2 regions of the Halomonas sp. AOP27-A1-41 genome follow, and region 1 is predicted to be linked to the other one. Evidence: predicted binding sites of a transcription regulator. Region 1 holds the regulator's gene; the other holds the start of a gene.
The links. Region 1 encodes sigma-54, which starts transcription at its own class of promoters, with help from an activator protein. Its sites were predicted from a motif close to TGGCACNNNNNTTGCTNT; they were not measured.

Region 1 (6,540 bases):
CTCTTCGACAATCGGGTAGCCGCGCAGAAACGCAATAATCGTGGCATCACGTCCTGTGTACTGGCGTAGCGTTGGGTCCCAATAAGGGTTGGGCAGGCAGCGTACATCAAAGACTAAATCTACATCCATGGGTACGCCATGCTTGTAGCCGAACGACTCAAAGGTGAGTGTTAGCTGGTCTTTGCGCTGGTGGGCTACCTGGTCTGAAATGCGCCGACGCAGGTCGTGGACCGATAAGCGTGATGTATCAATCCGCAGGTCGGCCAAATCACGTATTTCGTTGAGCGTCTCTTCCTCTTTCTCTATCGCCTCTTCAAGCGTCATATCACTGTTGCGCGTTAACGGATGGCGTCGCCGTGTCGCAGAATAGCGTTCCAGTAAAATACGTGAATCGGTGGTTAGATAGATAACCTGACAATCTATAGGCCGCGCGCGCAGCTCTTCAAGCAGTGCGGGAAGGCGCTCAAGCGCCGCTGGCAGGTTGCGGGCATCAATACTGACCGCTAGATGCGTGCGCTCACCCTCGTCACGGAGTTCGTCAACCAAAGAACCAAGCAACATGGCGGGGAGATTATCAATGGCGTAATAGCCAATATCTTCCAGCGCTTGTAATGCGATTGATTTGCCAGAGCCAGAGCGGCCGCTAATAATCACCAGTTGCATAGTGGCTCTCTCTGATTGAACGTATAAAAGGGATAACGCATGAAAATGTGTTAGTCGTTATGGGCGATTATGGAGCGGCCTGTTCGCGAATCTTGCCCATTAGCAGGTCAAGCAAATCGTGCTGGCTGCTGGTTTTGCGTAATGCCTGGCGTGTGCTCGCATCATTCATAATGGTGGCCACTTGGCCCAAAAGCGACAAATGCGTGTCGTCAGCCTCTTCGGGAACAAGCAGCACAAAGACGAGGTCGACCGGGTCGCCATCAATAGCATCAAAATCAATAGGTTCTGATAATTTTAAAAAACCCGCAATAGGCGTAACGCAATGTGGGCTGCGCGCATGGGGGATGGCGACGCCGTTACCGATCCCCGTGCTGCCAAGACGTTCCCGGCCGATCAGTCGGCTGAAAACTTCCTGGCTATCCAGACTGGGTGTATTTTGAGCGATAAAGGTGCTGAAAAACTCCAGCACCCGCTTTTTGCTGCCCCCGGGCACGTCGTAAAGTACGCGCTCCGGGGGGAGGATGGTTTCCAACGTCATTGAATTAACGCACGCCAGCGCCTTGGGCGCGAGCTTGTGCTTTTTCCTTGTGCTTAACGAGTTGACGATCAATTTTGTCTGCTAAGGCGTCAATAGCGGCATACATATCGACATCTTCGGCGTCGGCATGTAAGTCGGCGCCTGCCGCATGAAGGGTGCACGCGGCATGTTGGCGCTCCTTCTCAATAGATAAGGTGACTTGTACCGTGGTGATGTGGTCGTAATGACGTTCGATGCGTTCAAGTTTTTCATTAACGTAGTCACGCAAGGCGTCAGTCAGTTCTACATGATGACCCGTGATATTTACTTGCATTGACGTGCTCCTTATCCATCGGACTGAATTTCGATTGTAACCCTTTTTACGGTGTTGCAAAGCCCCTGTCGCGAGTTTTGCCATTTCTCTTGTAACGACTAACGCAAACGACGACGTTCACTTGATGAGGGAATGCCCAGCGACTCACGATATTTCGCCACCGTACGGCGTGCCACTGTGATGCCGCCATCTCCCAGTAATGTCACCAAACGACTGTCCGAAAGAGGTTTGCCGGGAGGCTCATCTTGAATCAACTTTTTAAGCCGGGCGCGAATCGCGGTGCTTGAGTGGCTGTCTGCGCCATCTTGCCCGCTAATTTGGCTTGAGAAAAAGTACTTAAGTTCGAAGACACCCCGTGGGGTATGGATATATTTTTGTGTGGTGACCCGAGAAATGGTTGATTCGTGCATCTCAACCGCCTCGGCAATATCGGCAAGAATCAACGGCTTCATCGCTTCTTCACCGTGCTCTAAAAAACCGATTTGGCGAGTGATAATCTCGCGCCCTACGCGTAGAAGCGTGTCGTTGCGGCTGGACAGGCTTTTGATTAGCCAGCGCGCTTCTTGCAAGTGCTCTTTTAAAAACTGGTTATCCTGACTCTTGTCTGCACGCTTGATTAAACTGGCGTAGTCGGGCTGGATACGCAGCCGGGGCAGGGCTTCAGGGTTTAGCTCCAGGTGCCAGCCTTCATGATCATGACGTACGACCAGGTCGGGCGTGATATAGCTATCGTCGGTGACGCCATAAGCGCTGCCTGGGCGTGGGTCCAGGCTTCGGATCAGACCGATCACATCGTCTAGCTGCTCATCGTCCAGGCTTAGGCGGCGCTTTAATAGGCGCATGTCATTTTTGCCCAGCGCTTCAAGAAACTGGCGAACCAATCGGCGCGCGGGAACCAGTAGGGGCGTGTCGTCGGGGAGCGTTGCAAGCTGAAGCATCAAACATTCGCGCAAGTCACGGGCGAAGACGCCCGTTGGCTCGAACTGCTGTAAGCGCATCAGAGTGGTTTCCAACTCTCGCTGGCTGAGACCTTCGATGCTTTGAGCACGTAACCCATCGCGGATATCGTTGAGCGGCTGCGTCAGGTAGCCATTGGCATCCAGTGCATCAATCAGGCTTTCGGCGATTAGCTGCTCACGAGCCGTAAAATCGGTCATCGCCAGCTGCCAAAGGAGATGTCCATGCAGGCTTTGTTCCGCGGCCTGGCGTTCAAAATCAGGGCCTTCGCTGCCAGAGCTACCCATGTCCTGGTAAGTGTCAGACCAGTCGCTATCGACAGACAGTTCCTCGGGAATGCTTTCTGACCACTCCTCGTCGGGTGTTTCGACGGTCGCCTGCTCGCCGAACTCGTCTTCCTGCTCCAGCATTGGGTTGGCATCCAGTGCCTGCTGAATTTCCTGACGTAGATCCAATGTCGATAGCTGTAGCAGTGCAATCGCTTGCTGCAGCTGAGGTGTCATGGTCAGCTGCGTACCGATACGCAATTGGAGAGAAGCTTTCATGACCATCTGAGAACCACTCGTTAATCGGAAAGCTTCACCCTAGTGCGAGTCATGTTGTTGTGCAAGTGCAATAAGCATGCCACTGATAAAATTTTTACTGCAGATCACTGTTTAGCGGTGAAATTAAATTCATAAGCGAAAATCAGCACCCAGGTAAACTTCCCTCACTTTTTGGTTATCAAGGATAGTCTGAGGGCTGCCGCCAGCAATGATGTGGCCGTCACCGACAATATAGGCGATATCGCAAATATCCAGTGTTTCTCGGACGTTATGGTCAGTAATTAGCACGCCAATGTGGCGCTGTTTTAAGGCGCGAATAATGCTCTTGATTTCACCAACCGAGATGGGGTCGACACCTGCAAATGGCTCATCCAGCAAGATAAACGCGGGCTCTGTGGCCAAGGAGCGGGCAATTTCGACGCGTCGCCGCTCGCCGCCGGAAAGGCTCATGCCCAAGCTGTCACGGATGTGGGTAATATGAAAGTCGTCAAGCAGGGCCTCAAGCCGCTGCTCTCGTCCTGCCCTGTCCAGATCTTTGCGGGTTTCCAGAATCGCCATAATATTATCCGCAACCGATAGCTTGCGAAAAATAGACGCTTCCTGGGGTAGATAGCCAATGCCGGCCATCGCGCGTTCGTGCATGGGAACGCGGGTTAAGTCTTGCTCGTCGATACGCACCGTACCCGCATCAGACTTCACCAGGCCCACAATCATATAAAACGATGTGGTTTTGCCCGCGCCGTTAGGGCCAAGCAGGCCTACCACGCTGCCTTGAGCAATCTCCAGGCTAATGTCTTTAACCACGCGGCGGCGCTTATAGCTTTTTGCCAAGTGATTGGCGTAAAGGGTTTTTATGGGCGGTGCTTCCGCAATAGACATGGTTGGCTCCTATTGCGCTGGCTGAAGCGTCATGCGAATACGCTGCGGCTCGCTACCGTTTGCATCGGAGCGTGCCTGCACCACTTCGCGGTCAATGAAGTATTCCAGGCGGCCACCGGTAAACTGATCACCCGCCTGGGTCAGTTCGGCCTGGTCAATAAGCTCTACACGCCGCTCTGCTACGTGATAAACCACGCGTCGTGCCCATCCTTCCATCGGAGTGTCCTGATCATCGAGTTGATTGCGTAGATAGGCGCGCTCTCCGGTGGCAATAGCGCGAGAAAGCTCACCCGCGTCGTTACGGATAATTTCAACGCGATCCCCACGTAGCTGCATATTGCCTTGGCGAATATTGACATCGCCTGAATAAACGGCAGTGCCTGCACGCTGATCAAGGTCTAGCTGGTCGGCTTCTACTTCAATGGGAGCTTGGCTTGTCTGGGCCGCTGCCGATAGCGGCACCGCAAGGGCGAAAAGCGCGGTGCGAATAAAAGCGTTCATAGCGACTCCTAAGGATTTTGTGTTGCGGGGGGGTGATGGCCGCGGACGTTATCGGTTAGTCGGACCTGGCTATCATCAAGCCAAACATCCATACGTGATGCGCTCATTTGTTGAGGTGGCTGCTGAAACACGGCGGGCGCCTCGCTCCAGGCATGACGCGCTACCCCATCATAATGTAATAACTCAGTATCAAGCTGCCAGCCTTCTGTAGGCGCCAGAAGCTGTGCATCACCAGACAGTGTTAGCGCTTGGGTGGCCGTGTTCAGAACGCCTTCGTTGGCGTGAGCGAGCCACTCTCGGTTATCACTATCAAACAGCGTCGCTTCGGGTTGAGTGACTTCGGCCTGGGTGCTTTGTGGTATGTAAACCAATAAAGGCGCGGACAGCGACTGCTGGATATGCCCTGTTTCACCAAACAGCGTGATCTCGGCATTTTCCAGCACGTGGCTAGGCTCTTCAGCCTGCGCTTCTTCGTCAACGGGCCGGTCTTCCGGGCCGCGTGGGTCCAGCCATACCAGCAGCCCCCCTAAAGCGACCACCAGGGCCGCTAACCCGACGCGTTTCTTGGTTCTTTGAAACATTACACGCGACCATTCAAATACGACTCAAGAACAGTACTCCAGTGGCCCTGCGCTTCAAGCAATGTATCGCAAATTTCACGTACGGCGCCGTGACCACCCAAGCGGTCGGTAATCCAGTCAGCGTGGGTATGCATGTAATCGGGTGCGTTGGGTACCGTAATGCCAACGCCTGCGCGTTTGATAGGCGCAAGATCAGGCAAGTCATCGCCGCAGTAAGCCACCTGACTTAGGTTCAGATTGAGGCGCTCGCACAGCGCTTTCAAAGTAGTGAGCTTATCTTCGCAGCCCTGATGGACAAGGTTAATTCCCAGCGCCGCAGCACGCTGGCTCACCATGGGGGAGTCGCGTCCTGTAATTAACGCCACATGAATGCCCACACGTTTAAGCAACTTTAAGCCATGGCCGTCTTGTGTATGGAAGGCTTTGATCTCGATACCATCGGCTTGAAAGTATAGCCGTCCATCGGTGAGCACACCGTCAACATCGAGGGCAAGTAGTCGCACATGGCGAAGCTGGTCAAGTAGCGCAGTGGGGAGGGCCATAGAGACTCCTTGTCAGTAAACTGTTGGGTAAAGTGGTTAGATAACGCCGCTGGCAAGCAAGTCGTGCATATGGAGCGCCCCGATGGGGCGCTGTTCGTCATCGACGACCGCTAGCGCAGTAATACGGCTATCTTCCATGATGCGCACCGCTTCGGCGGCCAGTAGGTCGGGGCCAATGCGTTTGCCGGGTCGGGTCATTACATCGTCCACAGTTACTTTACGCAGATCATGAAACTGGTCGAGGGTGCGGCGTAAGTCGCCATCGGTATAAACACCTGCAAGTCGCCCTTCGCTGTCGACAACGCAGGTAAATCCCAACCCTTGGCGGGTAATCTCCAAGAGCGCATCACGCAGCGGGCTGCCTAGTGCTATCTGCGGCAAGCGTGCGCCGCTATGCATAAGGTCTTTAACGCGCAATAGCAGTCGTTTTCCCAGACTGCCACCGGGATGCGATAAGGCAAAATCATCAGCGGTAAATCCGCGTGCTTCAAGTAGCGCAACGGCAAGCGCGTCGCCCAGGGCAAGGGCGGCCGTCGTGGAACTTGTGGGGGCCAAGTCCAGAGGGCACGCTTCGCGTTCAACACCGCTGTTCAGGTGAGCATCCGCATGTTTGGCAAGTGTTGAGCCAGGGCGGCCTGTCATACTAATTAACGGTGTGCCTAGCCGTTTTAACAGAGGCAGTAGCGCCGTCACTTCGGCGGTTTCTCCGGAGTTTGAAAGTGCCAGGACCACGTCGTTGCGCGTAATCATCCCCAGGTCGCCGTGGCTAGCTTCACCTGGGTGAACAAAAAAAGCAGGTGTGCCGGTGCTGGCAAGCGTGGCGGCCAACTTTCCTGCTATATGGCCAGACTTGCCCATTCCCGTCACGACGACCCGGCCCTGACACGCCAGCATCAATTCACATGCACGGTCGAAGCTTTCATCAAGCTTGCCTTGAAGACCGCCAATGGCGGCTTGTTCTATTTGCAGCGTGCGTAGGGCGCTTTCACGCAACGGGCTAACAGTGGGTGAGGGCTGGGGC
Region 2 (6,540 bases), on a different contig from region 1:
CTAACGTGTTATTGCTGGCTAATATAAAGAGAAGGCAAGATACTTCGAAGGCACGCTTGGTATGGGCTACTGCGTTGCTGATGGCAGCCTTACTGTTTTATGCAAGAATGGTTTTACGCAGGACTGTTTCTACTCACGACTATTTCTGATCAACAAGAAGGGATCATTCAATGAAACGCACATGGGCGATGGGTGTAGTGCTATTAACCACACTGCTGGCGATCAGCGGTTGTAATACGATTCATGGCGCGGGAGAGGATATCTCGGAAGGCGGCCAGGCGATTGAAAGAGCAGCGGAATAACCATAATGATGACCGTCTATCTTTCACACGGCCTGGAAAGCGGGCCCGGTGCCTTGAAAATTCAGGCACTCAAAGGGATCGCCGAAACGCTCGATGATTGTGAGCCGGTCGTTATGGATTACCGTGGCATGGCAGAGCCCCCCAGGCGGCTGGATCACCTGTTGGATACTCTGTCAAAACGCAATGATAATCCCGCAGCGTGTGTGCTAGCGGGTTCTAGCCTGGGAGGATGGCTGAGCGCTGCGGTTAGCACTCAGCATCCCCTTTTAGGTTGTTTTTTACTTGCCCCTGCGCTTGGCTTACCGGCATACCCTGAAACCTCGCCGATGATTCAGGCTCAGCTTACCCATATCATCCACGGCTGGCAGGATGATGTCGTGCTGCCCGGCCCCGTTATTGAACGCGCCCGATTACAGCAACTCTCGTTACGGATGGTCGATGACGACCATCGTCTTCACGCTAGCCTGGACACCATACTGAGCGACTTTGAGCGTTTTCTAACGCAGTGCCAAGCGCTTACCAAGCAATCAATGCTCGTTTAGCGCGAACAGTGGCAGCGTTCTTCGTCTGCCAGGGCGGGTAGCAACGTCTTTAATTTACGCGTTAGTGTATTGCGCCCCCAGCCTAACAACTCCGCTGCTTCTCCTTTACGCCCACCGGTATGTTTTAACGCCGTCTCAATCAGAATTTTCTCAACGTCGGGTACGGCCTCTTCCAACAGATGTGTATGCCCTTCGGCCAGAGCACGGTCGGCCCATTCCCGAAAGGCGCTGCGCCATTCGCCATGACCGCCGCTTTCAGTTGCCTGGGGGGAGCGTAGCTCTGGCGGTAAATCCTCCACCAGAATTTCACGCCCAGACGCCATTACCGTTAACCAGCGACAGATATTTTCCAGGTGGCGCACGTTACCCGGCCACGCCAGGCGCGTCAGGTGCTCCTCGGTTTCGGCCGTGAGTACCTTGATGTCGGTGGCAAGTTCTTTGGCGGCTTCAGCAAGAAAATGCCGTGTGAGGCGTGGGATATCCTCACGGCGTTCGGCAAGGCGCGGCAAGTGAATGCGGATAACGTTCAGGCGATGGAAAAGGTCCTCACGAAAGCGCCCGTCATCCACCAGCGACTCAAGGTTCTGGTGCGTCGCGGCGATAATCCGCACGTCAACCTTGACCGGGGTGTGCCCGCCCACTCGGTAGAACTCACCGTCGGCCAATACGCGCAGCAAGCGAGTTTGGGTTTCAGCCGGCATATCGCCGATCTCATCCAGAAACAGCGTGCCGCCGTTGGCCTGCTCAAAGCGCCCCTGGCGCTGGGCAGCGGCCCCGGTAAACGCACCTTTCTCGTGGCCAAACAGTTCAGACTCAATCAGATCACGCGGGATGGCCGCCATGTTCAGGGCAATAAACGGCTTGCCCGCCCGGGGGCTGTGCTGGTGGAGTGCCTGGGCTACACGCTCTTTACCGGTGCCCGACTCGCCATTGATGAGCACAGTAATATGCGAATGAGAGAGTCGCCCAATGGCCCGAAACACCTCCTGCATGGCCGGCGCTTCACCAATGATTTCTGCGTTCAAACCTTCGGGAACGCTGATCGGCCGTTGGCGCTCGCGCGCATGAGCCACCGCCCGGCGCACAAGCGCCAGCGCTTCATCCACATCAAACGGCTTGGGCAGGTACTCAAACGCACCGCCTTGATAAGAGGCCACTGCGCTGTCGAGATCCGAATGAGCGGTCATGATGATGACCGGCAAATCCGGGTGCGCCTCACGGATGTGCGACATAAGATCCAGCCCATCAATGCCCGGCATGCGAATGTCAGTCACCAGCACATCCGGTGGGGTTGTCAGCAGTCGTTCCAGTACTGTATCGGCGCGTTCTATGCACTCTACATCAAGATCCGGCTGTGCCAATGCACGTTCAAGCACCCAGCGGATAGCGCGATCGTCATCCACAACGACCACCCGTGCAACCTCGTTACGTGTCGCCTCTATCATGATGCTTCTCCGGTACAATTAATAACCAATGGAATCAGTAAGCGGAACTCGGTGTGCCCGGGACGTGAGTCACATTCAATCAACCCTTGATGCTGATGCAGGATCGACTGAGCGATGGACAACCCCAATCCGCTGCCTTCAGCACGCCCTGACACCATAGGGTAGAAGAGCGTTTCTTTAAGTCCTTCCGGGATACCAGGGCCGTTATCGATCACACCCACCTCGCTCACTAACCGGTGGCGCTCAGCACCCAGGGTGAACTGACGCCGGGCACGGGTGCGCAGCATCAATTCGGGCACAGGGGTCTCGGCATCGCTCATGGCCTGCACGGCGTTCCTGGCCACGTTAAGCACGGCCTGGATCATCTGCGCCTCATCCCCGGAAAGGTCCGGCAGGCTAGGGTCGTAATCGCGGTGGATGGTGATATTCGGATGTTCAGCCACCAGCAGCGTTCTTACCCGCTCCAGCACTTTGTGGATGTTCACCGGCGCGTGCTTAACAATGCGATTCGGGCCAAGCATCGAATCCACCAGATCACGCAAGCGGTCAACCTCCTCCACGATGATATGGGTAAACTCACGCAATTCAGGCTTATCCAGGTCACGCTCTAATAGCTGAGCCGCCCCGCGGATGCCGCCCAGCGGATTTTTCACTTCATGGGCCAAGCCCCGGGCCAGCACTTTGATGGTTTCCTGGCGCGTGGTGAGCGCTTCCTCGCGGGAAATTTGCATCAAGCGGTCACGAGGTTCTACTTCCAGCAGAAGCTCGTCTTCCGACAGGGGCGTCACGGTGTAATCTACGGTCAGCGCTTCACCGTTAACCGGGGTAATGCGCGCCTCGCGCTGGGTGTAGGGATGAAAGGCATCCCGCGCCTTGGCCAACACCTGATCAATACTTTCATCCCCGCCCAGCAGGGTATCCAGGCGGCTCCCCTGCACACGGCTAAAGCTTACTGCCAACAGCGCTTCGGCGGCAGGGTTCATCCAGCGTACGCGGAGCTCACCGTCCAGCAGCAGCACTGCCATGGAGAGATGTTCTAGTAAACGCTGATACATGACGTGTCCTGAATATCGCTGATAAAAACGTTCAATGCTTAAGAGAAACTGCAAAAAGCGCGCCAGGCCTTGATTCAACGAGCGTTAAGCGCACAGCCTGCCATGGTCGATCCATCACATGCACCATCTTAGTGCATGGAGCACCGTTAAGGCGCGCCCCTTTCACTGGTTAAGTGCAATAAAAAACCCCGCCGAAGCGGGGTTTCAAAGCTATCGCGTTACACCGCTATTAGCAGCTGTAGTACATATCAAACTCGATGGGGTGCGTGGTCATGCGAATACGCTCCACTTCTTCCATCTTGAGTTCGATGTAGGCATCAATCATATCGTCGGTGAACACGCCACCTTCGGTCAGGAACGCACGGTCAGCGTCGAGCGCTTCCAGAGCCTGGTCCAGGCTGTTGGCAACGGTCGGTACCAACTTGCCTTCTTCTGGCGGCAGGTCGTACAGGTTCTTGTCCATGGCATCGCCAGGATGAATCTTGTTCTTGATGCCGTCGATACCTGCCATTAGCAGGGCAGCAAACGACAGGTACGGGTTAGCGGTCGGGTCAGGGAAGCGGGTTTCAACGCGCTTGCCTTTGGGGCTGACCGTATAGGGAATCCGGATAGAGGCGGAACGGTTACGGGCGCTGTAAGCCAGCATAACCGGCGCTTCAAACCCCGGCACCAAACGCTTGTACGAGTTGGTAGAGGCGTTGGTGAAGGCGTTCAGAGCGCGTGCGTGCTTGATCACACCGCCGATGTAATACAGCGCCATTTCCGACAGGCCTGCGTATTCATCACCGGCAAACTGGTTCTGACCATCTTTCCAGAACGACTGGTGAATATGCATACCAGAACCGTTGTCGCCAACCAGCGGCTTGGGCATGAAGGTCGCGGTTTTGCCGTACGCGTGGGCCACGTTGTGGATCACGTACTTCATTTCCTGAACTTCGTCCGCCTTCTTCACCAGCGTATTGAATTTAACGCCGATCTCGTTCTGCCCCGCATTCGCCACTTCGTGGTGGTGAACTTCAACGGTCTGACCAATCGCTTCCAGGGTGTTACACATAGCGCCACGGATATCGTGGAAGCTGTCGACCGGAGGAACCGGGAAGTAACCGCCTTTAACGCGCGGACGGTGCCCCAGGTTGCCGCCCTCTACCTGATTACTGGTCGCCCAGGCGCCCTCGTCGGAAGAAATCTTGTACATGGAACCCTGAATATCAGACTTCCAATGTACTTCGTCAAAAATAAAGAACTCAGGCTCCGGACCGAAGAAAGCAGTATCGCCCAGGCCGGTGGACTCCAGGTACGCCTCAGCGCGCTTAGCAATAGAACGCGGGTCACGGTCATAGCCCTGCATCGTGGCTGGCTCAATGATATCGCAACGCAAAATCAGAGTAGCGTCTTCGGTGAAGGGGTCGAGGAAAGCAGTGCCATCTTCCGGGCGCAGGATCATGTCGGATTCGTTAATGCCTTTCCAGCCCTCGATTGAGGAGCCATCGAACATTTGACCATTTTCGAAGAACTCTTCGTCTACATCGCGGGCAGGCACGGTAACGTGCTGCTCTTTACCACGAGTATCGGTGAAACGCAGGTCCACCCACTTAACATCATGTTCTTCAATTAGCGCGAGAGTCTTGGCTGACATTGTGCCTCCGATATGGGCGTGGCTTAAAGCATGTAACAGTAAGCTATCGATAAAAGTGTTATTAGACAAACCCCGTCATTCAATAAAGTACGTGCCTGACAGGCCTATCCTTTTTGTTCGCTTAACATTTGCCTGAAATTGAATCACACATCGCCTAGCGATCATTTCAAACCGGCTATTGTTGTAGCACGCCGAGAGGCATCTGCCTACGGTGGCTAGCCGCTGACAAATATAATGCAGAGAACATGCCAATCCTGCACCAACATGACCGAAACAATTACTAACCTGTTGTTTTAAGGCATATAAAAGCTGCGTCTGCATGCCTCTCTATGACGCATAAGTATTTCCCGAGGCTTTTAAACACACACGGACCTGTTTTTTTGACCCAAAATAGATCAAACACAAGCATAACCGCACCTAATTGGTGCATGAAAGACATAGAGCGCCCCTCTCGGCTTCCAACCCACCGCACAGCGCGTCAACGCCCTACACTTTTAGCCGCTTGCCAAACATCATGGCCCCGGCTTTTGTGGTGTTCGCCATTTTACTGAGCAGGATAGAGCCCGTGGCGCCCGTCACTATCAGCAGCAGCACGTAAACCGTTATAGGCAACGCCAACGGCATCACCAACGCATCGGTAATGGCAAAAAACATGGGGTGCGCCAGGTAAATACCAAACGAATACTGGTTGATATAGCGCACCCAGCGAGGCGCTGTGATGTCTTTTAAATAACGCATCGCTACAAGCGTTGAGAGCATGAACAGCGGTATCACCCACACTTCCTTGGATGAGAACTGCAGCCACCCCGCCACGCTGGCCGCGACCAGCAGGCAAACCAACACGACCAACCACAAAGGCCACGACAGGTACTGCATCCATAAAGGCCGCAGCGGTACCTGGGCTCCACTATCAAAGGGGTAGTAACGCACCAGCACCAGGGCCAGAAAGAACAGATATATCCAGCCCAGAGGTGCCACCCAGAGCAGATACCCCGGCAGCGCCACACCCAACCAATATGCCACTCCCCAGTACGCCATACTCACCCAACAGCTCACCCACAGCCACGGCACCGGGTTAAAGCGCCACAGCTGCCAGCGGGTAAACAGCCAATACGCGATATAAAACTGCATGGCGATAATCAAGAAATAACCGTGCCACCCGGCGAAAACAAAGTACTCCAGCGCATTGGCGACAAAGCCTACCGGCTCCCCTGCCACATACAGCCGAACCCACTCGGCCGTCGAGTAGATAAAGCCATATACCAGATAAGGCAGCATGACGTACTTTACCCGTTGGGCCAAAAAGCCAGGCGGCACTGCCTTGTCATAGCGCATGGCAAACACAAACACTGAAATGAACAAAAAGATCGGCGTGCCCAATACCAGCGGCAGGCGCATCAGGTCGGTGGCCAGGTTATCCACACGCTGATTAACGTGGTCCAGCAAATGAAATAAAAACACGGCCACGCAGCCGTACGCACGCAACCAGTAAATTTCCTCTATCCTTTTATGCATACCTGCTCCGTGTATGCCTGACATTCGCCTGCGCTGAACAGTCTC

Region 2: a site for sigma-54 is predicted at 3,392-3,409, ahead of glnL (nitrogen regulation protein NR(II)). Genes of this name have one in related genera too.

What each region holds. Positions count from the first base shown of each region.
Region 1 is NZ_JBQSXT010000001.1:299,545-306,084, forward strand. Features, by position in the region: gene rapZ (RNase adapter RapZ) at 1-663, opposite strand, end outside; gene ACT3TC_RS01275 (PTS sugar transporter subunit IIA) at 731-1,201, opposite strand; gene hpf (ribosome hibernation-promoting factor, HPF/YfiA family) at 1,206-1,514, opposite strand; gene ACT3TC_RS01285 (RNA polymerase factor sigma-54) at 1,613-3,022, opposite strand; gene lptB (LPS export ABC transporter ATP-binding protein) at 3,146-3,895, opposite strand; gene lptA (lipopolysaccharide transport periplasmic protein LptA) at 3,905-4,396, opposite strand; gene lptC (LPS export ABC transporter periplasmic protein LptC) at 4,405-4,977, opposite strand; gene ACT3TC_RS01305 (KdsC family phosphatase) at 4,977-5,519, opposite strand; gene ACT3TC_RS01310 (KpsF/GutQ family sugar-phosphate isomerase) at 5,556-6,540, opposite strand, start outside.
Region 2 is NZ_JBQSXT010000005.1:76,241-82,780, reverse strand. Features, by position in the region: gene ACT3TC_RS05420 (entericidin A/B family lipoprotein) at 171-302, shown strand; gene ACT3TC_RS05415 (YqiA/YcfP family alpha/beta fold hydrolase) at 308-844, shown strand; gene ntrC (nitrogen regulation protein NR(I)) at 841-2,289, opposite strand; gene glnL (nitrogen regulation protein NR(II)) at 2,286-3,344, opposite strand; gene glnA (glutamate--ammonia ligase) at 3,574-4,980, opposite strand; gene ACT3TC_RS05395 (acyltransferase family protein) at 5,467-6,495, opposite strand.